Regions from separate parts of the Enterobacter sp. RHBSTW-00994 genome, predicted to be linked through region 3. Evidence: predicted binding sites of a transcription regulator. Region 3 holds the regulator's gene; each other region holds the start of a gene.
What was found. The regulator Fur, encoded in region 3, represses iron uptake genes when iron is present. The targets are predictions, from matches to a motif close to ATAATAATGAGAACNACTATCAA.
Positions count from the first base shown of each region.

Region 1 (10,608 bases), 2.1 Mb from region 3:
CACTAAGTCAAATAATGGCTGAAAAAACTAAAGAAATAAATGAAGCGGGTAATGAAATTTGGCTTAATCTTATTACTCGTGAAAAAAATAACCCTATATTTTATAACCTAGGGGAAGATTAACGTGAAGGAAGTTGAAGATAACAACGTTTATTTAACTTTAGATGACAAAAAAAGTGACGAGTTTATCTTAAAGCAAAATCTCGACGCGTTGAAAAACGCTAAAAATGTCGAGATGACCCGTATTACGCAAGACCTGGTATCGATACCAGCCACACTGGTACGCCTGAAATGGCAGAATCGCCGTGAAATTTATGCTTTACAGGTGAAAGAAGAGATTTATGGCGCAGTGATTAATGCCATTATGGAACAACGTCCTGATCTAAAAGAAAAGCTGCTGGGACGCCTGGAAACAAATTATCAATACCTGCTGGCCAGAGAAACCGCGACCCTGCGACTGACCCGTAAATTATCAGAGGGCGAGTATCACACCTCTAATGTCACCTTCGTCGCACTGGATGAAGAGGTCAGTGAATCCAAAACCAACCCACAAGGCTAATTAAATCGAAACACGGCTATTGCCTCTTTCAACTGCCCTGTCTGCTGCTGTTGCTCTTCAGCAACCTGCAATGTTTGCGCGACATGCCGCACATTCTCCTGCACACTGGCGTCAATACTGGCGATACTGCCATTCATCTGCGTAATACTTGCCCGCTGCTGTTCACTCATTAACGAAAGCTCTTCCAGCAATGAACGCAACCCTTCGACATTCTCAATAATGGATTTCATCGTCAGACCGGCCTGTTCAACCTGCTCCACACCGTGCTGAGTAGTGTGCTCTGAAGTGGTGAGGAGATGACGAATCTCTTTTGCCGCCCCTTCGCTACGCTGTGCCAGCATGCGAACCTCAGATGCAACCACGGCAAACCCTTTGCCATGCTCTCCGGCACGCGCCGCCTCGACAGAGGCATTCAGAGACAGAATATTAGTCTGAAACGTAATTCCATCGATCAGCTCCAGAATGTCGTAAATACGTCGTGACTCCTCGTGGATCTGCTCCATGGCACGAATCGCCTGACGAACATTCTCACCGCCCTGATCTGCAACCTCACTCACGCTTAATGCCATTTCTCTGACCTGAGCCGCCTTGTCGCTGGTCTGCGTGGCAACCATATTGAGATGCTCCATCGCACTGGCTGCCGTCGCCAGCGACGTCGCCTGGTGATCGGTTCGCTCTGAGAGAGCCCGATTGCGCTGGCGCAACGACCTGGATGCTTCCAGTAACTGACCGATGTTTGTGCTGACCTGCTCCAGGGTATTGCGCATCGTGCCTAACGTCAGGCTGAAAGTCCGGGCAAATGAAGAATGCGTGGGGGGCATATCGGCGGCGAGTGTCAGAAAACCAGGTTCCCGATTAATAATGCCCGCAAGCTTTGCAACTTCACTGGCGGAGCGTGCATCTTGCGCCATACGAACCGCAAGCAAGATCAGAATCGCCGTTTGCACCACCACAAATAACCCGTGAAAAACCACCATATGAAACCCGGCGTGCATAAAGACCACCACACCAAACAGGCCATACTCTTGCAGGTAATTAAACACCAGATGATGAACGGCAATCGCAGCCGCCCCCATCAGTAACGGACGCCAGTCGCGCCAGGCCAGGAGGGCCGAGAGCAACACAAACACCGAAAAATGGTACTCGCTGTCGCCATTACCCAACTGAATGATCAGTGCAGACCAGGCCATCAGTATCACGGCAAAACTCAGACGTAACAGCAATGTACCTGGAAATAGCAGGGCTAGCGCCAGCGAAAGAACAAGTAAGAGAGTGCCCATACTTAAGGCCAGTGACACACCGTCATTCATGTAACCGATCCCCAGTGAAACACCCCACATGCCCCCTATCAGTACCAACATTAACCGGTCAGCACGCTGTCGTATTGCAGCCAGAGAGATGAGTTCGTGTTGAGGTGCATGCGGGTGCAGCCATGTCATCATCGCCATAGAGTTTCTCATGCTGTGCAGGTGAAATACGCCCTTCAGAAGAAGGAATATTATTATTATCTGGCTTAAGCGTAGTGGGTATATTCCGCGATGCCATTCCTGCAGAAGATATATTCTTTCGGGATGAAATTAATTTAATATCAGCTTAACTATCAATGGATTATTTATTTTTTCTACCGTAGGGAAATAACCGTAATGAGAGGGGGCTTAATGCGGGTAATAGAGTGGAAACGGTGACGGATGACAAACAAAAAAGCTGGCTTTCGCCAGCTTTTCTTCGTTATTTTGCGGTCGCTTTCTCTTCGCCAACCAGACCAATCTTCAGGTAGCCCGCCTGATGCAGCGTGTCCATTACCCTCATCATGGTTTCATAATCGACAGTTTTATCCGCCCGGAAGAAGACGGTTGTGTCTTTCTTACCGCCCGTCAGCGTGTCCAGAGCCGGAATAACCGATTCATCTGTTACCGGATCGTTCCCCAGGAACATGGACTTATCGGCTTTCACTGACAAGTAGATTGGTTTTTCCGGACGCGGCTGCGGCTGACTGGATGACGCAGGCAGATTGACCTTCACGTCAACTGTCGCCAGAGGCGCGGCGACCATGAAGATAATCAGCAGAACCAGCATGACATCGATAAACGGCGTCACGTTGATTTCATGCATTTCACCGTTATCGTCCAGATTTTCATTAAGACGCATTGCCATAGAATCAGCCTACACGCAGTTTGGACGCAGAATGCACGGGTTTAACAGAACTGGCATTCAGATCCAGATCACGGCTTTGCAGCAGCAGAACCTGCGCAGCAACGTCACCGAGAGTGGCTTTATAGCTACCGATCATACGCGCGAAGATGTTGTAGATAACTACCGCAGGAATTGCTGCAACCAGGCCAATCGCCGTTGCCAGCAACGCTTCAGCGATACCTGGCGCAACCACCGCGAGGTTGGTGGTTTGAGTCTGAGCAATACCGATAAAGCTGTTCATAATGCCCCAGACCGTACCAAACAAGCCGACAAACGGAGAGATCGCCCCGATAGTCGCCAGATAACCGTTACCGCGTCCCATATGACGGCCTACAGCCGCAACACGACGCTCCAGACGGAAACCGGTACGCTCTTTAATACCTTCGTTATCTTCACTGCCTGCAGAGAGCTCCAGCTCGTTCTGCGCTTCGTTCACTAAAAGGGTTGTAAGGCTTTTCGCGTGGAAGGATGACGTGAAGTCAGACGCCTGATCCAGAGAGCGGGCTTCTGCCAGTTGCTGCTGCTCGCGCTTAAGGCGACGCTTCTGAGAAATAAGCTCTACGCTCTTGCTGAAGAAAATAGCCCAGGTGATCACGGACGCCAGAATCAGGCCGATCATCACAATCTTAACCACGATGTCAGCATGCTGATACATGCCCCAGACGGAGAGATCCGTCTGCATCAAATTATTACCCACTCTGTATCTCCAGGACGCAAATCACAAAATCTGAGCGTAATAATATCAAAACGACGTCGAATTGATAGTAGTTCTCATTAGTATTTACATACTGCCGTAAATTCCGCTCACTTTCCTTGCGCTTACGCAGTAAAAATTTCTTATGCGTATTTTTCATAATATTTTCTGCTTATTCGATAAGCATCCAAGTGCACATTTTTACAATCGTGGTAGTCTGGACGTCCAGACGTATAAAAACAGGGTTGGCAAACATGACAAAAAAGCATCTTGATACCACGCTTGTGCAGGCTGGGCGCAGTAAAAAATATACGCAGGGCTCGGTTAATAGCGTGATCCAGCGCGCCTCTTCGCTGGTGTTTGATACCGTTGAAGACAAAAAAATCGCCACGCGTAACCGCGCCAAAGGCGGTCTGTTTTACGGCCGTCGCGGCACGCTGACCCATTTTTCGCTGCAAGAAGCGATGTGTGAACTGGAAGGCGGTGTGGGCTGCGCGCTGTTCCCCTGCGGTGCAGCGGCCGTTGCCAATACCATTCTGGCTTTTGTGGAACAGGGTGATCACATTCTGATGACCAACACGGCCTATGAACCAAGCCAGGATTTCTGCACCAAAATCCTCAGCAAGCTCGGCGTCACCACCGGCTGGTTTGATCCGCTGATCGGCGAAGGTATCGCAGACCTTATTCAGCCAAACACGCGCATTGTGTTCCTGGAATCGCCTGGCTCTATCACCATGGAAGTTCACGACGTCCCCGCGATCGTGAAAGCTGTGCGCAGCAAAGCGCCAGAAGCCATTATCATGATCGACAACACCTGGGCGGCAGGCGTGCTGTTTAAGGCGCTGGAATTTGATATCGATATCTCCATTCAGGCGGCAACAAAGTACCTGATTGGCCACTCCGATGGCATGATTGGCACTGCGGTTTCCAACGCTCGCTGCTGGGATCAACTGCGTGAGAATGCCTATCTGATGGGACAAATGGTCGATGCCGATACGGCCTATATGACCAGCCGCGGTATCCGTACGCTCGGCGTGCGCCTGCGCCAGCATCATGAAAGCAGTCTGAGCGTTGCTGAGTGGTTAGCCGAGCACCCTCAGGTTGAACGCGTCAATCACCCTGCGCTGCCAGGCAGCAAAGGCCATGAGTTCTGGCAACGCGACTTTACAGGCAGTAGCGGGTTGTTCTCGTTTGTTCTGAAAAAACGCCTCAGCAATGAAGAACTCGCAAGCTATCTGGATAACTTTACGCTCTTCAGCATGGCTTACTCCTGGGGCGGTTTCGAATCACTGATTTTACCTAATCAGCCAGAGCAAATTGCGGCGCTCCGTCCAGGCGGCGAAGTGGACTTCACAGGAACCCTGATCCGTCTGCATATTGGTTTAGAAAATGTTGACGATCTGATTGCGGATTTAGCGGCAGGATTTGAACGTATCGTGTAGAGTGCAGGCTGAAAATGTACTCCCTGGATTCATTTGTGAACACCGCATGCAGAAAAGTCTGCACGAGATGCGCCCGCGATCAAACCAGACGGGCGAAATTGGGAGTACAATAGCTGCATATCTGCTGTTCCACAGGAAAGTCCATGGCTGTTATTCAAGATATTATCACAGCGCTCTGGCAACACGATTTTGCCGCGCTGGCAGACCCACATGTCGTGGGGATTGTCTATTTCGTGATGTTCGCAACCCTGTTTCTGGAAAATGGACTACTGCCAGCCTCATTTTTACCCGGCGACAGCCTGCTTTTGCTCGCGGGAGCGCTCATCGGGAAAGGGGTAATGGACTTCACTCCAACGATGCTGATCCTCACGTCTGCCGCCAGCCTTGGCTGCTGGTTGAGCTATTTGCAGGGCCGCTGGCTCGGCAATACTCGCCTGGTGAAAAGCTGGTTGGCGCAGCTCCCTCATAAATACCATCAACGCGCCACCTGCATGTTTGACAGACATGGTTTGCTTGCGTTGCTGGCGGGCCGTTTTCTGGCATTTATTCGAACCCTTCTGCCAACAATGGCCGGTATTTCCGGGCTGTCTAATCGTCGCTTCCAGTTCTTCAACTGGCTGAGTGCCCTGCTGTGGGTCACCGTGGTGACGTCATTGGGTTACGCGTTGAACATGATCCCGTTTGTGAAGCATCATGAAGATCAGGTCATGACCTTCCTGATGATCCTGCCGATGTTCTTGTTGGTTGCCGGACTGGTTGGAACCATCGCCGTAGTGATCAAAAAGAAATATTGCAGCGCCTGATAACTCCCCTTTCTATCCCCTCTCCCACCAGGAGAGGGGATCACGTTCTTAAGCCCCCTGCATCGCTCTGATCCTTGTTGCATCTTCCCCCGGCGTCACGCCAAAGTAGCGCTTAAACTCCCGGCTAAATTGCGAAGCGCTTTCGTAACCCACCCGCATGGCAGCAGCACTGGCTTTCATCCCGTCATGGACCATCAACATGCGCGCCTTATGCAACCGGTATGTTTTGAGATATTGCAGCGGCGATGTGCTGGTGACTGACTTAAAATTATGATGGAACGCCGATACGCTCATGTTCGCCTCAGAAGCCAGTTGATCAACACTAAGGTTTTCCGTGTACTGGCTTTCAATGCGTTTGAGCACACGACTTATCAGACTGAAGTGTGTCTGACGGCTAACCAGCGCCAACAGCGCGCCACCACCCGGCCCCAGCAGTACATGGAAGAGAATTTCACGGATAATCTGCTTACCCAGAATACGGGCATCCAGCGGCCTGTCCATGACATCCAACAGGCGCTCAATGGCGCAGAGGATCTCATCGGATAACGTCGCGGAGTTAATACCGCTTGCGGCCATCGAGGGCTGGAACAGTTCGTCCTCACCAATTTCCATCAACAGTTCCTGTAACTGGAGAATATCAACGTTTAACCGAATACCCGCCAGGGGAACCGCTTCTGTCGCGAAAGTTTCGCATTCAAAAGGTAAAGGTACTGTCAGAAGCAGATACTCATTGGTGTCGTAGCGAAAGACACGGTCATTGATATAGCCAATTTTATGGCCAGAGAAGAGAAAAACGATGCCAGGCTGGTACATCACCGGCGTACGTGTGCCTGGCTGAGTGCCGTACAGCAGACGAACATCAGGCAATAACTCACTGAGGTTGTTTTCTTTATTTTTCAATCTATTAATTTGTTCTGTGAGCTGCAGGCAAATCTCTTCACGGTTCATCTTCACTGACTCCAGGTACGGTTTCTGACGTTTACAGTGTGCGCAGGTTTTCGTTTTTTCTCCAGTCCTCTGTAGAAATGGGCAAGACATTGGCAGGAATGTGCATTGAGAGGATGGCGTTCAATCGCCACAATGAGCACCATCAGGCAGCCCCGGCTGGCCACGATTTTTCACCCACATAAGGGAACGAGCAATGAACAACTTTAATCTCCACACCCCAACCCGCATTTTGTTTGGTAAAGGTGCAATCTCTGATCTGCGCGATCAAATCCCCGCAGATGCCCGCGTGCTGATCACTTACGGCGGCGGCAGCGTGAAAAAAACCGGCGTACTGGATCAGGTCTACAGCGCTCTGGAAGGTCTGGATGTGCGTGAGTTTGGCGGCATCGAGCCAAACCCGTCTTACGAAACGTTGATGAATGCAGTCAACATTGCCCGTGAAGAGAAGATCACCTTCCTGCTGGCTGTTGGCGGCGGCTCTGTGCTCGACGGGACAAAATTTATCGCTGCAGCAGCACACTACGCTGATGGTGTTGACCCATGGCATATCCTGGAAACCCGCGGTAGCGACATTAAAAGCGCGATCCCAATGGGTTCCGTACTGACCCTGCCAGCCACCGGTTCCGAATCCAACAAAGGCGCGGTGATCTCTCGTAAAACGACGGGCGACAAACAGGCCTTTATGAACGATCACGTCCAGCCAGTCTTCGCGATCCTGGACCCGGTTTACACCTACACCCTGCCTCCACGCCAGGTTGCAAACGGTGTTGTTGATGCCTTTGTTCACACCGTTGAGCAGTACGTGACTTACCCGGTTGACGGTAAAATTCAGGATCGTTTCGCGGAAGGCATTCTGCTGACCCTGGTCGAAGATGGTCCGAAAGCGCTGAAAGAACCTGAAAACTACGATGTACGTGCCAACGTGATGTGGGCGGCAACACAGGCACTGAACGGCCTGATTGGTGCAGGTGTACCCCAGGACTGGGCAACCCATATGCTGGGCCACGAACTGACCGCGATGCATGGTCTGGATCACGCGCAAACGCTGGCGGTAGTTCTGCCTGCATTGTGGAACGAAAAACGTGACACCAAACGCGCCAAACTGCTGCAATATGCTGAACGCGTCTGGAACATCACCGAAGGTTCTGACGATGCACGTATTGATGCCGCTATCGAAGCAACACGTAACTTCTTTGAAGGGCTTGGCGTTCCGACTCGCCTGTCAGGTTATGGTCTGGATGGCAGCTCCATTCCTGCGCTGTTGGCCAAACTGGAAGAGCACGGTATGACCCAGTTGGGCGAACACGGCGACATCACGCTGGACGTGAGCCGTCGTATCTACGAAGCGGCACGATAAGCGTTTTTACACTCCTGCCTTTCGTTTTTTGGCATTTCGTCCAGACTTAATGCACACATGCCATCGGGGGTTCGCCCCCGATGGATGAGCACTTGAAGGAGGAAAAATGGCAAACCAAACCGTAATCAAGCTTCAGGACGGCAATGTGATGCCCCAGTTGGGGCTCGGTGTATGGAAAGCCGGTAACGACGAGGTCGTATCCGCCATTCATAAAGCACTGGAAGTCGGTTATCGCTCCATCGATACCGCCGCCGCATACAAAAATGAAGACGGCGTAGGCAAAGCACTTGCCTCTGCTGATATCCCCCGCGATGAGCTTTTCATCACCACCAAGCTATGGAATGACGATCAGAAACGTCCGCGCGAAGCGTTACAGGAAAGTCTGGATAAGCTTCAGCTTGATTTCGTTGATCTCTATCTCATGCACTGGCCCGTTCCGGCAATCGATCATTACATTGAAGCCTGGGAAGGGATGATTGAGCTGCAAAAAACCGGGCTGGTAAAAAGCATCGGTGTCTGTAATTTCCAGGTTCATCATCTGCAGCGCCTGATTGACGAAACAGGTGTCGCCCCGGTGATTAACCAGATTGAATTGCACCCGCTGATGCAGCAACGCCAGCTTCATGCCTGGAATGCCACACATAAGATCCAGACCGAGTCATGGAGCCCGCTGGCACAAGGCGGTGAAGGGGTTTTCGATCAGCAAATCATTCGTGAACTTGCGGATAAGTACGGTAAGACACCGGCGCAAATTGTCATTCGCTGGCATCTGGACAGCGGCCTTGTGGTAATTCCGAAATCAGTCACACCTGCGCGCATTGCCGAGAACTTCGACGTCTGGGATTTCCGTCTCGATAAAGATGAGCTTGGCGAGATTGCGAAACTGGATCAGGGCAAGCGATTAGGGCCTGACCCGGATCAGTTTGGCGGATAAACAAAAACCCCGGCTCGCCGGGGTTTTTTATTTACGCTTTGCGTTTGACAGGTTTCTTCGCACTTGCAGACCCATTCGAACGCTGGTGCACAATCGGCGTATGTTTGGTCAGTGCCGGACGCGTATTGCGGTTCTGGCGACGAGCTTCGCGCATCTCATCCAGCGTTGGAGCAGGGACAAGACAGTCACGACGTGAACCAATCAGGTGTTTTTTACCCATGTCTTCCAGCGCCAGACGAATCAGCGGCCAGTTTGCCGGATCATGGTAACGCAACAGCGCTTTGTGCAAACGACGCTGCTTGTCACCTCTTGGAACCACCACATCTTCACTCTTATAGCCAATCTTACTGAGCGGGTTTTTACCTGTGTAATACATGGTCGTGGAGTTTGCGAGCGGCGACGGATAGAAGTTTTGCACCTGGTCCAGACGAAAGCGACGCTGTTTCAGCCACAGCGCCAGGTTCACCATATCCTCATCACGCGTACCGGGATGCGCGGAGATGAAGTATGGGATCAGATACTGCTCTTTACCGGCCTGTTTAGAGTAGGTATCGAACAATTCTTTAAAGCGATCGTAACTGCCCATGCCAGGCTTCATCATCTTCGACAATGGGCCTTCTTCGGTGTGTTCCGGCGCAATCTTCAGATAACCACCGACGTGATGCGTCGCCAGCTCTTTGATATAACGCGGATCTTCCACGGCGATGTCGTAACGCACACCGGAGGCAATCAGGATCTTCTTGATACCTTTCAGATCGCGCGCACGACGATAAAGGTTGATCGTCGGCTCGTGGTTGGTGTCCATATGCTGGCAAATATCAGGATAAACGCACGACAGACGGCGGCAGGTTTGCTCAGCGCGCGGTGATTTACAGCGCAGCATGTACATGTTGGCCGTTGGCCCACCCAGATCGGAGATAATGCCGGTAAAGCCTGGAACGGTGTCGCGAATGGCTTCGATCTCGTTAACGATCGAATCTTCAGATCGGCTCTGAATGATGCGCCCTTCGTGCTCGGTAATAGAACAGAACGAACAGCCACCAAAACAACCGCGCATGATGTTGATCGAAAAACGGATCATCTCATACGCCGGAATACGGCTATTACCATACGCGGGATGCGGCACACGCTTGTACGGCAGCGCGAACACGCTGTCCATTTCTTCGGTCGATAGCGGGATCGCAGGCGGGTTAACCCAGATATAACGCTCGCCGTGTTTTTGCATCAACGCACGCGCACAACCAGGATTGGTTTCATGATGCAGAATGCGTGACGCATGAGCATACAGCACTTTATCGCTTTTCACTTTCTCGAAGGAGGGCAGCAACACGTAGGTTTTTTCCCACGGTTTTGGACGCGGAGGTTGAACGATAACGGCTTTCGCTTCGGCCTTTTTCGGTTCGACAGGTTTGTTATCCGCACACGGCAGATCGTCGCCATACGGATGGGGGATCGGGTCGATTTTACCCGGCATATCAATGATGCGGGAATCCACCCCACTCCAGCCCGGTAGTGCTTCTTTGACCATGATTGCCGTGTTGCGTACGTCGCGGATGTTCCCGACTGGCTCACCCTGCGACAGGCGATGGGCGACTTCCACCAGCGGGCGCTCGCCGTTGCCGAAAATCAACATATCGGCCTTGGAATCCACCAGCACCGAACGACGGACAGTATCAGAC
Region 1 is NZ_CP056199.1:4,077,160-4,087,767, forward strand. Features, by position in the region: gene HV346_RS19400 (hypothetical protein) at 1-122, shown strand, start outside; gene HV346_RS19405 (cytoplasmic protein) at 124-558, shown strand; gene HV346_RS19410 (methyl-accepting chemotaxis protein) at 555-2,006, opposite strand; gene exbD (TonB system transport protein ExbD) at 2,287-2,712, opposite strand; gene exbB (tol-pal system-associated acyl-CoA thioesterase) at 2,717-3,448, opposite strand; gene metC (cystathionine beta-lyase) at 3,700-4,887, shown strand; gene yghB (DedA family general envelope maintenance protein YghB) at 5,031-5,690, shown strand; gene HV346_RS19435 (AraC family transcriptional regulator) at 5,739-6,638, opposite strand; gene yqhD (alcohol dehydrogenase) at 6,832-7,995, shown strand; gene dkgA (2,5-didehydrogluconate reductase DkgA) at 8,102-8,929, shown strand; gene HV346_RS19450 (YgiQ family radical SAM protein) at 8,961-10,608, opposite strand, start outside.
Region 1: a site for Fur is predicted at 3,510-3,532, ahead of exbB (tol-pal system-associated acyl-CoA thioesterase). Genes of this name have one in related genera too.

Region 2 (10,608 bases), 470 kb from region 3:
CAATAAGAGCTTCCTTAACCAGTTGATTTGCCCGCAATGTATTGACACAAATAAAGGCGTCTTGCTGGGTTTGTGTCATCTCCCAGGTATGAGGATATTTACGTTTAGTATTTTCTGATGTGGAATACCAGATCGTGTCACCCGGCGTCGCGCAACCTGTCATCGCACCCGTATTAGGGCAATGCAGTGTCAGCGTTTCGCCATCAGGAGTTACTACATCAGCAAGAAAGCGCTTGTAGCGTTGAATCAATGTGGCGTGTTGTAAGGCAGGGCTAAACTTCATCGGGATTCCTTAAGGTGTCGCCCAGCGTCCAGCGCTGTAACGGGGTGTATCGGGTGCGTCCTTGTCTAAAAACAGATTCGTATAGCGCGAACGCTTTCACTGGAAAGACCCAGTGAAAGCCAGGCGGCGGAATAGCAACGGCCTGGCCGGCGTCGCGCAACAAGGTGATATGAGGGTGAAACGGCTGCGGGTTTTGATAACACCCACTGCGCGCCGCCTGAGCGCGCAGCATATTCGCCAGTTGTAATAATCCACGAGGTGGCTGTCGCGTCCCGAGCCAGACCACGCGGGAGCGTAACCACTGTCCGGCATCATCCAGGTGCAGCGTAAAGCCAGGCTGGGAAATGCGTCCGGCCATTGTGGCCAGAGCGCGTTGCTTTTCGGCACTGACGTCGCCTAAAAAAGCCAGTGTCAGATGCAGGTTTGCGGCCGCCACAGGGCGACCTGCCTCGGCGGGAAAGTGGTCGGCGCGCCAGCGGACGATTTGCCGCTGTATCGTGGCGGGCATCTCAATGGCGAAAAACAGTCGTTTCGACTCAGGCATACGGGGGACTCGGTAATGATATGCGCCGATGCTACAATGTACGCCGACGAATGTTAACCCTCTGGAGTTGTTAGTGTCCTCATTGCCGGTCGCCGTTGTCCTTCCTGAGCTGCTCGCTGCCCTACAACATGCCCCGCAGGTTTTGCTTAATGCGCCTACAGGAGCCGGTAAATCGACCTGGCTGCCGTTGCAGATCCTGAAAGACGGGAATATCCACGGGAAAATTATCCTTCTGGAACCGCGCAGGCTAGCCGCGCGTAACGTGGCGCAGCGCCTTGCTGAACTGCTGAATGAGAAGCCCGGCGAAACAGTCGGCTACCGCATGCGCACTGAAACCTGTGTGGGCCCGTCCACGCGGCTGGAAGTGGTGACGGAGGGTATTCTCACCCGGATGTTGCAAAACGATCCTGAGCTGACCGGCGTCGGTCTGGTGATTCTGGATGAATTTCATGAGCGGAGTTTACAGGCCGACCTCGCGCTGGCGTTGTTGCTGGATGTACAGCAGGGGCTGCGTGACGATCTCCGCCTCCTGATTATGTCGGCAACGCTGGATAACGCACGCTTACAGCAAACATTACCTGATGCGCCCGTTATCACCTCTGAAGGCCGCGCTTTCCCGGTAGAGCGTCGCTATCAATCTCTGCCAACCCACCCGCGCTTTGACGAGGCCGTCGCCATGGCTACGGCGGAGCTGTTACGTCAGGAATCCGGTTCGTTGCTGCTGTTTTTACCTGGTGTTGGGGAGATCCAGCGGGTGCAGGAGCACCTGGCATCCCGTGTGGGCCGTGATGTTACGTTGTGTCCACTCTACGGCGCGTTATCGCTGAATGAACAGCGTAAGGCGATCCTGCCTGCGCCTGCCGGAATGCGCAAAGTGGTACTGGCGACGAATATCGCTGAAACCAGTTTAACCATCGAAGGTATTCGTCTGGTGGTTGATACTGCGCAGGAGAGAGTCGCCAGCTTTGATCCTCGTACCGGCCTGACGAAACTCCTGACTCAACGGATAAGCCAGGCCTCAATGATCCAGCGTGCCGGTCGTGCCGGACGACTCGAATCGGGGATCTGCTTGCATTTGATCGGCGCTGAGCAAGCTGAACGTTCAGCATTGCAGAGTACTCCTGAGATTTTACAAAGCGATCTCGCCAGCCTGGTCATGGATCTGTTGCTGTGGGGCTGCCCGGATCCTTGTCAGCTCACCTGGCTCAATCCGCCGCCAGAAGTTAATCTTGCGGCTGCACGCGGTTTGCTTGCGCGGCTTGGTGCGCTGGAGGGCGATCGTCTGTCATCACGTGGGCAAAAAATGGCGGCGATGGGCAATGAGCCGCGCCTGGCGGCAATGCTGGTGGCCGCACAATCGGATGACGAAAAAGCCACAGCGGCAAAACTGGTCGCCATTCTTGAAGAGCCTCCTCGGAGCGGGAACAGCGACCTGATGGCCGCATTTTCGCGCAACCAGCCTAACTGGCAGCAGCGGGCGCAGCAGCTGTTGAAACGGCGTAATAGCCGGGGGGGAATGCCAGACAGCAATAATATCGCGAATCTTCTGGCGCAGGCTTTCCCGGACAGGATTGCACGTCGGCGTGGGTTGGACGGGCGCTACCAACTGGCAAATGGTATGGGTGCGATGCTGGACAGTGATGACGCGTTAACGCGCCACGAATGGCTCATTGCTCCGCTATTATTGCAGGGCAGTCATTCCCCGGATACGCGCATCCTGCAAGCCATTGCCGTTGATATCGAGGGGCTCACGCGCGCTTGCCCGCAATTGCTTGAGCAATCTGATACGGTGGAGTGGGACGATGCGCAAGGGACGCTGAAAGCTTTTCGTCGTAGCCAGATTGGTAAACTGACGTTGAATGTGAAGCCGCTGGCGAAGCCTTCAGAAAACGAGTTGCACCAGGCGATGCTGAACGGCATTCGGGAAAAAGGGCTGAGTGTGCTGGGCTGGACACCGGAAGCGGAACAGTATCGACTTCGCCTGCACTGCGCCTCGCGTTGGTTGCCTGAATATACCTGGCCTGACGTCAGTGATGATGCCTTGCTGGCGACGCTTGAGAGGTGGCTATTGCCGCAAATGAGCGGTGTACATTCGTTACGAGCCCTGAAAGCACTGGATGTGAAGACGGCGTTACAAAATTTACTCGACTGGTCATTGCGTCAACGTCTGGATAGTGAACTGCCAGGGCATTACACTGTGCCGACCGGAAGCCGGATTGCCATTCGTTATCACGAAGATAATCCGCCTGCGCTGGCTGTACGTATGCAGGAGATGTTTGGTGAGGCGACAACGCCGTCTATTGCCGAAGGGCGTATTCCTTTGGTGCTGGAACTGCTGTCTCCTGCTCATCGGCCACTGCAAATTACGCGTGATTTACGTGCGTTCTGGGCAGGAAGCTATCGTGACGTGCAAAAAGAGATGAAGGGGCGTTACCCCAAACACGTCTGGCCGGACGATCCGGCAAATACTGCGCCGACAAGGCGGACGAAGAAATATTCTTAGTGGGTGCGGCCTGATGCCCTCACCCCGGCCTTCTCCCACAGGGAGAGGGGGAAACCAATTTTGAGAGATTTCTTCTTTCACGGTGATGTGGAAGAAAAGAGAATCTGGCCTTTGCGCCTGAATGTTGCGGAGAAAAAGCATGGCGGGGAATGACCGCGAGCCAATAGGACGTAAGGGAAAACCTGCGCGTCCGGCAAAAGAAAAGGTGAGTCGTCGTCGTAGTGATGAGGATTACGACGATGACTATGAAGATGATTATGAGGATGAAGAACCTATGCCACGTAAAGGAAAAGGCAAAGGGCGTAAGCCTCGCGGTAAACGCGGCTGGTTCTGGCTGCTGCTGAAGCTGTTTATTGTTTTTGTTGTTTTGATGGCTATTTACGGCGTCTATCTGGATCAAAAGATCCGTAGCCGTATCGACGGAAAAGTCTGGCAATTACCGGCGGCGGTTTATGGCCGTATGGTGAACCTTGAGCCGGATATGTCCATCACAAAGAACGAAATGGTGAAACTGCTGGAGGCCACTCAGTATCGTCAGGTGTCGAAGATGACGCGTCCTGGTGAGTTTACTGTTCAGGCGAAAAGCATTGAGATGATCCGTCGTCCATTTGATTTCCCGGACAGCAAAGAGGGGCAGGTGCGTGCGCGTCTGACCTTCGATGGCGATCATCTTGAAACCATCGAGAACATGGACAACAACCGTCAGTTCGGGTTCTTCCGTCTCGATCCGCGTCTGATCACCATGCTCTCTTCTGCCAATGGCGAGCAGCGTCTGTTTGTGGCGCGTAACGGTTTCCCGGATCTGCTGGTGGATACCCTGCTGGCAACGGAAGACCGTCATTTCTATGAGCATGACGGTATCAGTCTTTACTCCATTGGCCGTGCGGTGCTGGCAAACCTGACCGCCGGGCGTACGGTGCAGGGGGCGAGTACGCTGACGCAGCAGTTGGTGAAAAACCTGTTCCTCTCCAGCGAGCGCTCATACTGGCGTAAAGCGAACGAAGCCTACATGGCCGTGCTGATGGATGCGCGTTACAGCAAAGATCGTATTCTTGAGCTGTATATGAACGAGGTGTACCTCGGTCAGAGCGGTGATAACGAGATCCGCGGTTTCCCGCTGGCGAGCCTTTATTACTTTGGACGTCCGGTGGAAGAGTTGAGCCTTGACCAGCAGGCACTGCTGGTTGGTATGGTGAAAGGGGCCTCAATCTATAACCCGTGGCGTAACCCGAAACTGGCGCTGGAACGTCGTAACCTGGTTCTGCGTCTGCTGCAACAGCAGCAGGTCATCGACCAGGAGCTTTACGACATGCTGAGCGCGCGTCCGCTGGGTGTGCAACCGCGCGGTGGGGTGATCTCTCCACAGCCTGCATTTATGCAAATGGTCCGCCAGGAGCTGCAGAGTAAGCTGGGCGATAAGGTGAAAGATCTCTCTGGCGTGAAGATCTTTACCACCTTCGATTCTGTTGCCCAGGATGCAGCTGAAAAAGCGGCGGTCGACGGAATTCCGGCACTGAAGAAACAGCGTAAGCTGAGCGACCTTGAAACCGCTATGGTTGTGGTTGACCGTAATACGGGGGAAGTGCGCGCCATGGTGGGCGGTGCGGAGCCACAGTTTGCGGGCTACAACCGGGCCATGCAGGCACGTCGCTCTATCGGTTCTCTGGCGAAGCCAGCAACCTATCTCACGGCGCTGAGCCAGCCAAATCAGTATCGCCTGAATACCTGGATTGCCGATGCGCCGCTCGCGCTGCGTCAGCCTAACGGTCAGGTATGGTCGCCACAGAACGATGATAAGCAGTTCAGTGGACAGGTTATGTTGGTGGATGCGCTGACTCGCTCCATGAACGTACCAACGGTAAATCTGGGGATGGCGCTTGGCCTGCCTGCGATTACCGATACCTGGCAGAAACTGGGTGTGCCGAAAGATCAACTGAACCCGGTTCCTGCCATGATCCTCGGCGCATTGAACCTGACGCCAATTGAAGTCGCTCAGGCGTTCCAGACCATCGCGAGCGGTGGTAATCGCGCGCAATTGTCGGCATTACGTTCGGTAATTGCTGAAGATGGTTCCGTGTTGTACCAGAGCTTCCCGCAGGCGGAGCGTGCTGTTCCGGCTCAGGCCGCCTACATGACACTGTGGACCATGCAGCAGGTTGTTCAGCGTGGTACGGGGCGTCAATTGGGAGCGAAGTACCCAGGATTGCATCTGGCAGGTAAAACCGGGACCACCAATAACAACGTGGATACCTGGTTTGCCGGTATCGATGGTCGTGAAGTGGTGATTACCTGGGTGGGACGCGATAATAACCAGCCGACCAAACTCTATGGTGCAAGTGGGGCAATGTCGATTTACCAGCGTTATCTGGCAAATCAGTCCCCGGTTCCGCTGAATCTGGTCGCACCTGAAGATGTCGTAGATATGGGCGTGGATGAGGCGGGTAACTTTGTTTGCGGCGGTGGTGTGCGTTCGCTGCCGGTCTGGACGACCAACCCAGACTCGCTGTGCCAGCAAAGTCAGCCTCAGCAGCCGACAGGCAATCCGTTTGATTCATCTTCTCAACAACAGCCGCAGCAGCAACAGCAGCCGCAGCAACAAAATGAGAAGAAAGACAGCGACGGTGTTGCAGGCTGGATCAAAGATATGTTCGGCGGAAACTAATCTGCCTCTGACCCCCTTCTGCGGAAGGGGGTTCTCTTCACCAGTAACACACATATCCCTAACCAAAATACCATCACTTCTTAACCCTACGTTTTCTCTTGTTTAATTCTTAAACCCTCAATTCTCGTAGGGGCGTATATCACTTGCTATGCCTTTTATGTTTCGCATAATATGCTGCGGTCATAATAATAATTCTCGTTTTCGTTATCATTCACTTTCATCAGAGATACATCATGGCGCTTTCCAATACTGCCCAGCCAATGAATACGTCGCTGCGTAAAATCGCAGTTGTCGTAGCCACAGCGGTGGTCAGCATGTCTGCTTATGCACAGGCTGCTGAAACCCCTAAAAAAGAAGAAACCATCACTGTTACCGCCGCTCCTGCCGCACAGGAAAGTGCCTGGGGTCCTGCTGCAACGATCGCCGCAAGACAATCCGCGACCGGGACCAAAACGGACACCCCAATTCAAAAGGTTCCACAGTCTATTTCTGTCGTGACAGCCGAAGAGATGGCGCTGCATCAGCCACGCTCGGTTAAAGAAGCCCTCAGCTATACGCCGGGTGTTGCAGTAGGCACTCGTGGTGCTTCCAATACCTATGATTATCTGGTTATTCGTGGCTTCGCGGCCGATGGTCAGAGCCAGAACAACTACCTCGACGGTATGAAGATGCAGGGCAACTTCTATAACGACGCGGTGATTGATCCTTATATGCTGGAGCGTGCTGAAATCATGCGCGGTCCGGTTTCCGTTCTTTACGGAAAAAGTAGCCCTGGTGGCCTGCTGAACATGGTGAGTAAGCGCCCAACAACCGAGCCGCTGAAAGAGATCCAGTTCAAAGTCGGTACTGATAGCCTGTTCCAGACTGGTTTTGACTTCAGCGATGCGATCGACGATGACGGCGTTTATTCATACCGCCTGACGGGTGTTGCGCGTTCTAACAACGCACAGCAAGAGGGCAAAGGGGAGCAGCGTTATGCCATCGCGCCCTCTTTCTCCTGGCGTCCAGATGATAAAACCACCTTCACTTTCCTCTCCTATTTCCAGAACGAGCCTGAAACGGGTTATTACGGCTGGCTGCCAAAAGAGGGAACGGTTAATCCACTGCCAAACGGCGATCGTTTGTCGACGGATTTCAACGAAGGTGCGAAGAACAACACCTACACCCGTAACCAGAAAATGGTGGGGTACAGCTTCGACCACGAATTCAACGATACCTTTACCGTGCGTCAGAACCTGCGCTTTGCCGAGAACAAAACTTCGCAAAACAGCGTTTACGGTTATGGCGTATGTTCCGATCCTGCCAACGTTTACAGCCAGCAATGCGCGGCGTTAGCACCTGCGGATAAAGGTCACTATCTGGCACGTAAATACGTTGTCGATAATGAAAAACTGCAAAACTTTACCGTTGATACTCAGTTGCAGAGCAAATTTGCGACCGGTCAGGTGGATCACGTCTTGCTGACCGGCGTCGACTTTATGCGTATGCGTAATGACATCAACTCCTGGTTTGGTTATGACGACTCGGTCCCGCTGCTGGATCTCTACAATCCAGTAAACAGCAATTTTGATTTCGGCTCTAAAGATCCGGACAATTCCGGTGCGTACCAAATCCTAAACCGCCAGAAACAGACCGGCCTGTATGTTCAGGATCAAGCGCAGTGGGATAAAGTGCTGGTGACTCTGGGCGGCCGTTATGACTGGGCCGATCAGGACTCTTATAACCGTGTAACGAACACCACGTCTAAACGTGATGATAAACAGTTCACCTGGCGTGGCGGTGTTAACTACCTGTTCGACAACGGTGTCACGCCTTATTTCAGCTACAGCGAATCGTTTGAACCGGCTTCACAGACAGGCGCGAGTGGCAACATCTTTGCACCATCTAAAGGCAAGCAGTACGAAGCGGGCGTGAAATACGTGCCGAACGATCGTCCGATCGTGATTACTGGTGCGGTGTACCAGCTGACCAAAACCAATAATCTGATGGCTGACCCGGCAGGCTCATTCTTCTCTGTTGAAGGCGGTGAAATCCGTGCCCGTGGCGTAGAGCTGGAAGCGAAAGCGGCACTTTCTGCGAGCGTCAACGTAGTGGGTTCCTATACCTATACTGATGCAGAATACACCACCGACACCAACTACAAAGGCAATACACCTGCGCAGGTTCCAAAACACATGGCATCCGTGTGGGGGGATTACACGATGTTTGATGGTGCGCTGTCTGGCCTGACGCTGGGAACTGGCGTTCGTTATACCGGTTCCAGTAAAGGTGACCCGGCGAACTCTTTCACTGTGGGCAGCTACACCCTGGTGGATGCGTTGATCAGATACGATCTGGCGCGTGTCGGTATGGCGGGCTCAAACGTGGCGCTTCATGTGAACAACCTGTTCGATCGTGAATATGTTGCGAGCTGCTTCAACACCTACGGTTGCTTCTGGGGTGCTGAACGTCAGGTTGTCGCGACCGCGACCTTCCGCTTCTAATCTCTCTTCGGGCACGGTTCGCCGTGCCCTTTTATTAAGTTGGCCACCATGCAGGATAATAAAACGCAAACCGATACCACCTTTGCACTCCACAACACCTCCTTTCGCGTACCCGGGCGCACCTTGCTGCACCCGCTCTCTTTGACGTTCCCTGCAGGTAAAGTCACTGGCCTGATTGGTCACAATGGTTCCGGTAAATCGACCTTGCTGAAGATGCTTGGACGCCATCAATTGCCCTCCGAAGGTGATATTTTGCTGGATGGGCAGCCGCTGGAGAGCTGGAACAGCAAAGCATTTGCCCGCAAGGTGGCGTATCTGCCCCAGCAACTGCCGCAAGCAGAAGGAATGACGGTGCGTGAGCTGGTGGCGATTGGACGTTATCCGTGGCACGGTGCGCTTGGCCGCTTCGGTGTGGCTGACAGAGAGAAAGTAGAAGAGGCCATTGCATTAGTGGGATTAAAACCGCTGGCGCATCGTCTGGTGGACAGTTTATCGGGTGGTGAGCGTCAGCGAGCGTGGATTGCCATGCTGGTTGCGCAGGATAGCCGTTGTCTGCTGCTTGATGAGCCTACCTCTGCGCTGGATATTGCTCATCAGGTTGATGTTCTGGCGCTGGTGCATCGCTTAAGCCAGCAGCGTGGTCTGACGGTGATTGCCGTCCTGCATGATATCAATATGGCGGCGCGCTATTGTGATTATCTGGTTGCGCTTCGGGGAGGGGAGATGATCGCTCAGGGAACGCCATCTGAGCTGATGCGTGGCGAAACGCTGGAACATATTTACGGCATTCCTATGGGTATCCTGCCTCACCCGGCAGGGGCTGCACCGGTGAGCTTCGTGTATTGATGCTGGATTCAACTTTAATCAGCCGCCGCCGCTTGTTGACGGCGATGGCGCTTTCACCCCTGCTGTTGAAAATGGGGGCTGCACAAGCAGCGACAATCGATCCGCACCGCATTGTGGCGCTGGAATGGCTACCGGTAGAATTAATGCTGGCTCTGGGCATCACGCCTTACGGTGTTGCTGATATTCCTAACTACAACCTGTGGGTCAATGAACCGAAACTGCCTGATTCGGTTATTGATATTGGTCTGCGCACTGAGCCTAATCTTGAGTTGCTCACCCAGATGAAACCCTCTTTTTTGTTCTGGTCGGCAGGCTATGGTCCTTCTGAAGCGACGATGGCACGCATTGCGCCTGGCCGGGGCTTTACCTTCAGCGACGGTAAAAAACCGCTGACAATGGCAAAAAACTCCATCAATGAGATGGCGCAGTTTCTGAATCGTGAAGCCGAGGCGAAAAAACATCTCGCCGAATTCGACGCTCTGATTGATTCTCTGAAGCCGCGATTTACCCATCGTGGCGATCGTCCGTTACTGATGGTGACCTTGCTGGATGCCCGTCATATGCTGGTGTTCGGCAAAAACTGTCTGTTCCAGGAAGTGCTTGATAGCCTGGGTATTCGTAATGCCTGGGATGGAGAGATGACCTTCTGGGGCAGCACTACGGTGGGGATCGACCGTCTGTCGTCGTTTCGCGATGTGGACGTACTCTGCTTCGATCACGGCAATGAGCGTGAGATGCAAACCCTGATGGCAACGCCACTCTGGCAGGCGATGCCGTTTGTACGTGAACAACGATTCCAGCGTGCGCCAGCGGTGTGGTTCTATGGCGCAACGCTGTCAGCAATGCATTTTGCCCGCGTGCTGGATAATGCGCTGGGAGGCAAGGCATGAGTTCACGTATCGCGCGCTTCCCCGCATTGTTGCTGGTCCTTCTCTCTCTGACGGCACTCGCCTTAACCTGGATGAACCTGTCGACGGCACTGCCTCGCGATCAGTGGAGTTCGGCATTTGCCGCGCCAGATATCGACAACATTCAACAAATGCTGTTCCACTATAGCCTGCTGCCGCGTCTGACAATTTCATTGCTGGTCGGGGCTGGTCTGGGGCTGGTGGGCGTATTGTTCCAGCAGGTCTTACGTAATCCTCTGGCTGAACCCACCACGTTAGGGGTGGCGACCGGGGCTCAGCTCGGGATCACCATCACCACGCTGTGGGCGTTTCCGGGGGTATTAACCTCGCAGTTTGCCGCGCTGGCGGGGGCGTGTGTGGTGGGGGCGTTGGTCTTCGG
Region 2 is NZ_CP056199.1:853,327-863,934, forward strand. Features, by position in the region: gene sfsA (DNA/RNA nuclease SfsA) at 1-283, opposite strand, end outside; gene thpR (RNA 2',3'-cyclic phosphodiesterase) at 273-827, opposite strand; gene hrpB (ATP-dependent helicase HrpB) at 901-3,330, shown strand; gene mrcB (bifunctional glycosyl transferase/transpeptidase) at 3,470-5,992, shown strand; gene fhuA (ferrichrome porin FhuA) at 6,226-8,475, shown strand; gene fhuC (Fe3+-hydroxamate ABC transporter ATP-binding protein FhuC) at 8,524-9,321, shown strand; gene fhuD (Fe(3+)-hydroxamate ABC transporter substrate-binding protein FhuD) at 9,321-10,211, shown strand; gene fhuB (Fe(3+)-hydroxamate ABC transporter permease FhuB) at 10,208-10,608, shown strand, end outside.
Region 2: a site for Fur is predicted at 6,181-6,203, ahead of fhuA (ferrichrome porin FhuA). Genes of this name have one in related genera too.

Region 3 (10,608 bases):
CGCTTTGTGCATTTCAACCAGGGCCTTATAGGCTGTCAGCGGTGTACCACCTGTTGGCAGACCAAGAACGAAAGGACGGTCGGCAGTGGGTTTGAACGCATTAATGCGGTTAACGATATGACGAGCAGCCCATTTACCGACTTGTTCAGCTGTAGCCAGGGGAATCAGTCTCATTGTTCACCTCTAGAGTTAACGTAATAAAAGTGTGCAGATAACATGCCTGGACCTGAACTAAGCGTAACCTGGATCACGTCGGGCAGCATGAATCCGTCTTGATTTTTTGAATGATAAAATAAGTTTTCATTGTTAGCCAGAGAAAGGGAGGGTTATTAACGATATTTGGTGACAAAAATCACAAAAAGTATGCATTTAATTTGCGATACGAATTAATTTTTCACACACTCAGAAGGCCAGTGAATCATCAACTGTATGTATAAGTTAATGACACAATAAAAACACAGATTAAGCACGAGCCTTTCATGGGGTCTCGTAGGGGGAATAGGATGAATATTTTAGGTTTTTTCCAGCGCCTCGGTAGAGCTTTGCAGCTCCCTATCGCCGTGCTACCGGTTGCTGCGTTGCTGCTGCGATTCGGGCAACCTGATCTTCTTAACGTACCGTTTATTGCTCAGGCAGGCGGTGCGATTTTTGACAACCTGGCGCTGATTTTCGCCATCGGTGTGGCATCAAGCTGGTCAAAAGACAGTGCGGGTGCAGCAGCCCTGGCTGGGGCAGTCGGTTACTTCATCCTAACGAAAGCGATGGTAACGATTAACCCGGAAATTAACATGGGCGTACTGGCAGGTATTATTACTGGTCTGGTCGGTGGTGCAGTCTATAACCGCTGGGCGAACATTAAGCTGCCAGACTTCCTGAGCTTCTTTGGGGGCAAACGTTTCGTGCCGATCGCGACAGGCTTCTTCTGTCTGGTACTGGCCGCCATATTTGGCTACGTTTGGCCGCCAGTGCAGCACGCTATCCATGCGGGCGGCGAGTGGATCGTTTCTGCCGGCGCAATGGGTGCAGGTATTTTCGGCTTTATCAACCGTCTGCTGATCCCAACCGGCCTGCATCAAGTGCTGAATACCATCGCTTGGTTCCAGATTGGTGAGTTCACTAACGCTGCTGGCGCAGTATTCCACGGTGATATCAACCGTTTCTATGCAGGTGACGGCACTGCGGGCATGTTCATGTCTGGTTTCTTCCCAATCATGATGTTTGGTCTGCCGGGTGCTGCGCTGGCAATGTACCTGGCTGCGCCGAAAGCGCGTCGCCCAATGGTTGGCGGTATGCTGCTGTCCGTTGCGGTAACGGCCTTCCTGACCGGTGTGACAGAGCCGCTGGAATTCCTGTTCATGTTCCTGGCTCCGCTGCTGTATCTGATGCACGCGGTGCTGACCGGTATCAGCCTGTTTGTTGCCACCCTTCTGGGTATCCATGCTGGTTTCTCCTTCTCAGCAGGCGCGATTGACTATGTGTTGATGTACAACCTGCCAGCGGCAAGTAAGAACGTCTGGATGCTGGTAGTGATGGGCCTGGTCTTCTTTGTTGTCTACTTCCTTCTGTTCAGCGCGGTTATTCGTATGTTTAATCTGAAAACGCCGGGCCGTGAAGAGACGAATGAGGATGTCGTTACTGGTGAAGCAAATAGCAATACCGAAGAAGGCTTGGCCCAGTTGGCAACCAGCTATATTGCCGCAGTCGGCGGTACTGATAACCTGAAAGCTATTGATGCCTGTATTACCCGTCTGCGTTTGACCGTGGGCGACTCTGCGCGTGTCAGCGATGCTATGTGCAAACGTCTGGGTGCATCGGGCGTGGTAAAACTGAACAAACAAACCATCCAGGTGATTGTGGGGGCAAAAGCTGAATCTATCGGCGACGAAATGAAAAAAGTGGTTGCCCGTGGACCGGTAGCCGCGTCCTCGACTGACAGTGCGCCAGTGGCTGAAACTCCAGCAGCAAAACCTCAGGCTGTACCAAACGCAACTACCATTGCTGCACTGGTTTCCCCAGTGACCGGTGAAGTGGTTGCCATTGAGCAGGTTCCTGACGAAGCCTTCGCCAGCAAAGCTGTCGGTGACGGTGTGGCGGTGAAACCAACGGAAAAAACCGTGGTATCTCCGGCAGCCGGTACGATTGTGAAGATCTTCAACACCAACCACGCGTTCTGCCTTGAAACCGAAAAAGGCGCGGAAATCGTCGTCCACATGGGCATCGATACCGTCGCGCTGAACGGTAAAGGCTTTACCCGTCTGGTAGAAGAGGGGGCTGAAGTGGTTGCAGGCCAGCCGATTCTGGAAATGGATCTGGACTTCCTGAACGCGAATGCGCGCTCCATGATAAGCCCGGTTGTTTGTAGCAACATCGACGACTTCAGCGGCCTGGTTCTGCAGGCAAAAGGTCAGGTTGTTGCGGGTCAAACACCACTGTATGAGATTAAAGGCAAGTAATCGCTCCTGAGTAGAGTGCGTGCCTTAAGCGGCGGGGGAGATCCTCCGCCGCTTTTTTTTGCAGCAAATGCCCCCAATATTCACCTCAACGCCGTTTTTTGCATAACTAAAGGTTGTCACTACGTCCGGCTTATAAGATCATATGCCGTTATACGTTGTTTACGCTTTGAGGAATCTACGATGAGTGAGGCTGAAGCCCGCCCGAGTAACTTTATTCGTCAGATCATCGATGAAGATCTGGCCAGTGGTAAGCACACCACAATCCATACCCGTTTTCCGCCGGAACCGAATGGTTACCTGCATATTGGCCATGCGAAATCTATCTGTCTGAACTTTGGCATTGCGCAAGACTACAAGGGTCAGTGCAATCTGCGTTTCGATGACACGAACCCTGTAAAAGAAGACATCGAATACGTTGAGTCAATTAAGAACGACGTGCAATGGCTCGGTTTCAACTGGTCTGGCGATATTTGCTACTCCTCAGATTATTTTGATCAACTCTTTGCCTACGCAGTTGAGCTGATTAACAAAGGTTTGGCTTATGTTGATGAGCTGTCTGCTGACGAAATCCGTGAATACCGCGGCTCGTTGACTGCGCCGGGAAAAAACAGCCCATTCCGCGATCGCAGCGTTGAAGAGAATCTCGCGCTGTTCGAAAAAATGCGTGCGGGTGGCTTCGAAGAAGGCAAGGCTTGTCTGCGTGCCAAAATCGATATGGCGTCTCCGTTCATCGTGATGCGCGATCCGGTGTTGTACCGTATCAAGTTTGCAGAGCATCACCAGACCGGCAATAAGTGGTGCATCTACCCGATGTATGACTTTACCCACTGCATTAGCGATGCGCTGGAAGGCATCACGCATTCGCTGTGTACGCTGGAATTCCAGGACAACCGTCGTCTGTACGACTGGGTGCTGGATAACATCACTATTCCGGTGCATCCGCGCCAGTACGAGTTCTCTCGTCTGAATCTGGAATACACCGTGATGTCCAAGCGTAAGCTGAATCTGCTGGTGACTGACAAACATGTTGAAGGCTGGGACGACCCACGCATGCCGACCATCTCCGGTCTGCGCCGTCGTGGTTACACGTCTGCATCCATTCGCGAGTTCATCAAACGTATCGGTGTGACCAAGCAAGATAACACCATCGAAATGGCGTCTCTGGAATCTTGTATTCGTGAAGATTTAAACGAAAATGCACCGCGCGCGATGGCCGTTATTGACCCCGTTAAGCTGGTTATCGAAAATTATCCTCAGGGCGAAAGTGAACTCGTCACGATGCCTAACCATCCGAGCAAACCAGAGATGGGCAGCCGTGAAGTGCCGTTTAGCGGTGAGATCTGGATCGATCGTGCTGACTTCCGTGAAGAAGCCAACAAACAGTACAAGCGCCTGGTGATGGGTAAAGAAGTTCGTCTGCGTAATGCGTATGTGATAAAAGCTGAACGTGTTGAAAAAGACGCGGAAGGCAATATCACCACGATTTTCTGTACTTATGATGCGGATACTCTGAGCAAAGATCCTGCGGATGGTCGCAAAGTGAAAGGCGTGATCCACTGGGTTAGCGCTGCCCACGCGCTGCCGATTGAAATTCGTCTCTACGATCGTCTGTTCAGCGTACCAAATCCAGGTGCAGCGGACGATTTCCTGGCGACTATTAACCCCGACTCTCTGGTCATCAGGCAGGGTTATGCAGAACCGTCTCTGAAACAGGCTGAAACCGGTAAAGCGTTCCAGTTTGAACGTGAGGGATATTTCTGTCTGGACAGCCGTCACAGTACGGCGGAAAAGCCCGTGTTTAACCGCACTGTGGGTTTGCGTGATACCTGGGCCAAAGCAGGCGAATAATAACGCTTCGTAGGTCAATGAGAAACAACGCCGCTAACTGCGGCGTTTTTTTTATTTTATGATCATACCGTTAATGAAAGGTATGTCATGGCGATGTCAAAATATCAGGTCAATGAGCTGCTACTTATTTTTCTCGAAAAAAGTTCGAAGTATTTGTCCACCAATGGACTGAGATAAATCGTCGACAAAAATAGTTCTTCCTTGCTTAAACTAACTGATTTTCCGCGTAAAACCTCGAATTGGCGGAAGTGTTACAAATCACTACCAATTATGTGCACTTCGTCATAATCCTGACTTTTGCCTACTAAAAAGCATTGATAATTCGTGTCGCGAAAAATAACCTAAAGGCGGTAGTTAATTCGAGGGTATTTCTAACTACCCCAGACCATCAGGTCTTTTATATTTTTCGCCGTTTAGGCGTTTTAATTCGTCAAAGAGGATTTATCTATGCGTACGTTCAGTGGCAAACGTAGTGCGCTGGCGCTGGCTATTGCCGGTGTCACAGCAATGTCTGGTTGGGTTGTCTCCCCAGAAGTTCATGCAGCAGGATTTGTCGATGATTCCACGTTAACAGGCGGTGTCTATTACTGGCAGCGTGAGCGTGATCGTAAAGATGTTACCGAAGACAAATATAAAACCAACCTTTCTCACTCCACCTGGAACGCCAACCTGGATTTCCAGTCTGGTTATGCAGCCGATATGTTCGGTCTTGATATTGCAGCATTTACCGCAATTGAAATGGCAGAAAATGGCGATAGCGGCCACCCGAACGAAATTGCCTTCTCTTCCAGTAATAAAGCGTACAAAGAAGACTGGTCTGGCGATAAAAGCGGGGTCAGCCTGTATAAAGCGGCTGCAAAATTCAAATACGGTCCTGTATGGGCGCGAGCAGGTTATATTCAGCCAACCGGACAAACCCTGTTAGCACCGCACTGGAGCTTTATGCCAGGTACTTATCAGGGCGCAGAAGCCGGAGCTAATTTTGACTACGGTGATGCGGGCGCGTTGAGCTTCTCCTATATGTGGACCAACGAGTACAAAGCGCCGTGGCATATTGAGATGGACAAGTTCTATCAGAACGACAGAAAAACCAAAGTAGAATATCTCCACTCACTCGGTGCGAAGTACGATTTCAAAAACGATCTGGTTCTTGAAGCCGCATTTGGTCAGGCTGAAGGGTATATCGATCAGTATTTTGCGAAAGCCAGCTACAAATTCGACATCATTGGTGGTCCTCTGAGCACCAGCTACCAGTTCTATGGTACGCGTGACAAAGCCAGCAATGGAACGGTTAACGATATTTATGCTGGCACAGCATGGTTGCAGGCGCTGACGTTTGGCTACAAAGTCGGTCAGGTTGATTTACGTCTGGAAGGGACCTGGGTGAAAGCTGAAGGCCAGCAAGGCTACTTCCTGCAACGTATGACACCAACCTATGCCTCTTCAAACGGTCGTCTGGATATTTGGTGGGATAACCGTTCTGACTTTAACGCCGATGGCGAAAAAGCCGTCTTCTTCGGCGCGATGTATGACCTGAAGAACTGGAACCTCCCGGGTTGGGCAGTGGGTGCATCTTATGCTTACGCCTGGGATGCGAAGCCTGCCGATATGGCCACCCCGGATGCTTACTACGACCCTAACTACCGTCTGAAAGAGTCCTCTTACAGCCTGGATGCGATTTACACACTGCAGGATGGCCGCGCAAAAGGCACGATGTTCAAGCTTCACTTCACTCAGTATGACAACCATTCCGATATCCCGAGCTATGCGGGCGGTTACGGCAACATCTTCCAGGATGAGCGAGACGTGAAATTTATGGTTATCGCGCCGTTCACTATTTTCTGATGAACCCTCCGGCGGGCTGAGTCCCGCCGGAAAGGAGACTGAAATGATGAAAAAAATCGTGCTTATTGCCGTCATGGCTGCCGGGCTTACAGCCTGTGCGCAACCTCAGGCCCCGAAAGAAGATTCTCGCCTGAAAGAGGCTTACAGCGCCTGCATTAATACGGCTGAAGGCTCGCCGGAAAAAATTGAAGCTTGCCAAAGTGGGCTGACTGTGCTGAAGAAAGAGAAAGCACATGAGCAATTCGCGACGCAGGAAAATGTCAGAGTGATGGATTACCAGGCCTGTATTCAGGCGCGTAAAACCGGTAACGATCAGGAAGTGGCAAAACGTTGCGACAAAATCTGGCAGGAAATTCGTAGCAATAACACCAAATAGTAAGCTGTTTGCCACGCCCGGAGACGCTCGTTTACTGTCAATACAGTAAGCAATGCATCTCCGGGCTTTTTTATTGATATTTCAGGCAAAAAAAAGCCAACCGTAAGGTTGGCTCAGAGTACGAAAGCGAGCTTATTTCGCGTCGTGCGCGTGATCGTCTTCACGACAATCGCCTTCTGCACAGTGACCATACAGGTACAGGCTGTGGTTAGTCAGGCGGATGCCATGACGTGCTGCGATTTCACGCTGACGCGCTTCGATGGAATCATCGCTAAACTCAATCACTTTGCCGCAATCGAGGCAAATCAAGTGATCGTGATGATGCTGTTGCGTCAGTTCGAACACGGATTTACCGCCTTCGAAGTTGTGACGGGTGACAATTCCGGCATCATCAAACTGGTTCAGAACACGGTATACGGTCGCCAGCCCAATCTCTTCGCCCATGTCGATCAGACGTTTGTAAAGATCTTCCGCACTGACGTGATGGTTATCCGGTCCTTGCAACACTTCCAGGATTTTCAAACGAGGAAGCGTAACTTTCAGGCCAGCCTTCTTTAATGCGGTATTGTTGTCAGTCATGCGGAATCTGTCCTGTTGCTAAACGATTCACTTCTAAAGAAGAAGTGACAGAAAATGCACTTGGGATAATGCGTCTCATTATAGAACTGCCATGCCTAAATGAAAACTGCAAGTCTCAAGCAAAGTATGCTTATAAAAACGTGGTATCGCCAACAAACTTGTTAGAAAGCGACCCCTTTACCAGACAGTTATTGTACAGGTATGAGCGCAAAAGTTAAAAGTTTGTAGCAATTAATTTAATTGGTACGACCTGATACTGCGACGCAACACAAATGCTGCGCCGCATCAATCATTAAGCGTTAAGGATGTCGTCCAGATTCAGCTCTTCGCGGATCTGTTTCACCCATTTTTCAACACGCTCAGCGGTCAGCTCCGGTTGGCGATCTTCATCAATGGCCAGACCGACAAAGTGATCGTCATCAGCCAGACCTTTAGAGGCCTCAAAGTGGTAACCCGCTGTTGGCCAGTGGCCTACAATCGCCGCGCCGCGTGGTTCAATGATATCGCGAATTGTTCCCAGTGCGTCACAGAAGTACTCTGCGTAATCTTCCTGATCGCCACAGCCGAACAGGGCAACCAGTTTACCGTTGAAGTCAACTTCTTCCAGCGTTGGGAAGAAATCGTCCCAGTCACACTGTGCTTCACCGTAGTACCAGGTTGGAATGCCGAGCAACAGGATGTCATAGCCTTCGAGATCTTCTTTGCTGCTCTTGGCAATGTCATGCACATCGGCAACATCTTTACCGAGCTGTTTTTGAATATTTTTTGCGATATTTTCGGTATTGCCGGTGTCACTGCCGAAAAAAATGCCGATGATTGCCATGAGTAAAATAACCTCTTGAAACTTAATGGTATGGTGGCGCGATTTGTCCACGGATAGGGGCAATAATAGCAGAACTGACAACCCTGCGGGAACTGCTATCGCGCAGGACTGCACTCTGTGCTACATGAAAAGGGTGAGAAAGGGAATTATCCGACTTACACCTTGCTGTGTGATTTTTCGAGTTGCGCGATCAACATCTCTTCAATCAGCTCACTACGGCTGATATTGCGTGCATCAGCAAGTTCGTTAAGTGCATCGACGGCATCAGCATTGAGCTTTAGCTCGACACGCTTAAGCCCACGATTTTTATCGCGTTTAAGCTGATTGCGTTTATTAATACGCAGCTGTTCGTCGCGTGAAAGCGGATTGGTCTTGGGTCGTCCCGGGCGACGCTCATTCGCGAACAGATCTATTGTCGTGCGGTCCGTTTGTTCTTTGGCCATGATTTTGAGACTTCGGGGGAAACACGCCGCCCTGCTAATGCCCAGGCGATAAGCGCGCAATCATACATCACGGAAAACGGCACGCCAACGACTGGAAGCCTGTAGCCTTCCGGTCGCTGTCTTTTTAATCAATTTTCAATGTCAGCGAGATAACGGCGGATAGCGCGAAGTACAGCTTCTGGTTTTTCTGCGTGCACCCAATGCCCAGCTCCGGCAATCACGTGGGCTCGTGTCTGAGGGAACTGCGCCAGAATCGCATCGCGGTACGCTTCAGTAACATACGGTGAATTGCCGCCACGGATAAAGAGAGCAGGGTGTGACCAGGCAGGCACGGGTTCCCAGCCGACAATATGACGGTACTGATCCCACAGCACCGGAACGTTGAAACGCCACTGACCTTCGACGAAAGATTTCAGCAAAAATTGCACAACCCCCTCTTCATCAAGGTGCTCGCGCATAATGGCTGCCGCCTGTTGGCGGGTAGATACACCGGCGTCTGTCACGGCATTAATTGCCGCAAAAATTTCATCATGGCGACGAACGTCGTAATCTACCGGGGCAACATCAATAACAATCAGCCCATTGATACGCTCAGGTGCGAGCGCGGTCAGCGCCATAACGGCTTTGCCGCCCATTGAATGCCCAATCAGCGTGACTTTTTCGAGGTTATTAACGTCAAGTGTCTCCAGCAGATCCTGTGCCATTGCCGTGTAGTTCATGTCCGGCGATCGACCGGAAAGGCCATGGTTTCGCATATCGACCTGCAAAATGTCGTGATCGGTAACCAGATCGCGCGCCAGTACACCCAGATTATCAAGGCTGCCAAACAGGCCGTGAACCAGTACGATGGGGGAATTATTGTTCGGCGATTGTGCAGATTGCGCTCGGGTATTCAATTTCATGGCAAAGTTCTTTTTTTACGTATGTCAGGTTAGGGTATTATGTTGACCATTCTGCCGCCCGGCTGCAAGGATCCAGTTTATTCTGACTTTTGCCGCCAACCTGGCTTGACGCTATCCGCTGTTGGGATTTGACTTTATAATCCCAACGACTTGTATTCAGATAAGATATCGCACTGGATTAAGATGAAAACAATCGAAGTTGATGATGAGCTCTATCAGTATATCGCCAGCCAAACGCGGCATATCGGGGAGAGCGCGTCCGACATTTTACGGCGCATGCTGAAATTTTCCGCCGCCTCACAGCCTGTCACTCCTGTTACTAAAGATGTTGTGCTTCAGCCGAGTGTAGCTGCGCAAGTTAAACCGGCACAAACGCCGGTCAAAGATAAAGTGCGTGCGATGCGCGAACTGCTGCTTTCTGATGAATACGCAGAGCAGAAAAAGGCGGTTAACCGCTTTATGTTGGTGCTGTCTACACTCTATTCACTGGATAACAAAGCGTTTGCTGAAGCGACCGAGTCGCTGCACGGTCGTACGCGCGTGTATTTTGCGGGTGACGAGCAGACGTTGCTACAAAACGGCAATCAAACCAAACCTAAACATGTCCCTGGTACGCCATACTGGGTGATTACCAATACCAACACGGGCCGCAAGTGCAGCATGGTTGAACACATCATGCAGTCCATGCAGTTCCCGGCGGAATTGATCGAAAAGGTTTGCGGTACAATCTAACCCTTGCATAAGAAGGACCCGGCAATGGCAAATCACAACCGTGCAGGCCAACCTGCACAACAAAGCGATTTGATTAACGTCGCCCAACTGACCGCGCAGTACTACGTACTGAAACCGGTTGTGGGTAACGCAGAACACGCAGTGAAGTTTGGTACGTCTGGCCACCGCGGTAGCGCGGGTCGCCATAGCTTTAACGAACCGCATATTCTGGCCATTGCCCAGGCCATCGCGGAAGAACGCGCGAAAAATGGCGTGACGGGTCCGTGCTATGTAGGGAAGGATACGCACGCTTTATCTGAGCCAGCTTTCATCTCCGTACTGGAAGTGCTGGCCGCTAACGGCGTGGACGTTATTGTCCAGGAAAATAACGGTTTTACCCCGACGCCTGCGGTCTCTAACGCGATCCTTGTGCACAACAAAAAAGGTGGTGCGCTGGCTGATGGTATCGTTATTACACCATCCCACAACCCGCCAGATGATGGTGGTATCAAATACAACCCACCTAACGGCGGCCCGGCAGATACCAACGTCACTAAAGTGGTAGAAGACCGCGCTAATGCCCTGTTGGCGGACGATCTGAAAGGTGTAAAGCGCATCTCTCTGGATG
Region 3 is NZ_CP056199.1:1,321,773-1,332,380, forward strand. Features, by position in the region: gene nagB (glucosamine-6-phosphate deaminase) at 1-174, opposite strand, end outside; gene nagE (PTS N-acetyl glucosamine transporter subunit IIABC) at 504-2,453, shown strand; gene glnS (glutamine--tRNA ligase) at 2,634-4,301, shown strand; gene chiP (chitoporin) at 4,749-6,146, shown strand; gene chiQ (ChiQ/YbfN family lipoprotein) at 6,193-6,522, shown strand; gene fur (ferric iron uptake transcriptional regulator) at 6,655-7,101, opposite strand; gene fldA (flavodoxin FldA) at 7,394-7,924, opposite strand; gene ybfE (LexA regulated protein) at 8,080-8,367, opposite strand; gene ybfF (esterase) at 8,496-9,269, opposite strand; gene seqA (replication initiation negative regulator SeqA) at 9,453-10,001, shown strand; gene pgm (phosphoglucomutase (alpha-D-glucose-1,6-bisphosphate-dependent)) at 10,026-10,608, shown strand, end outside.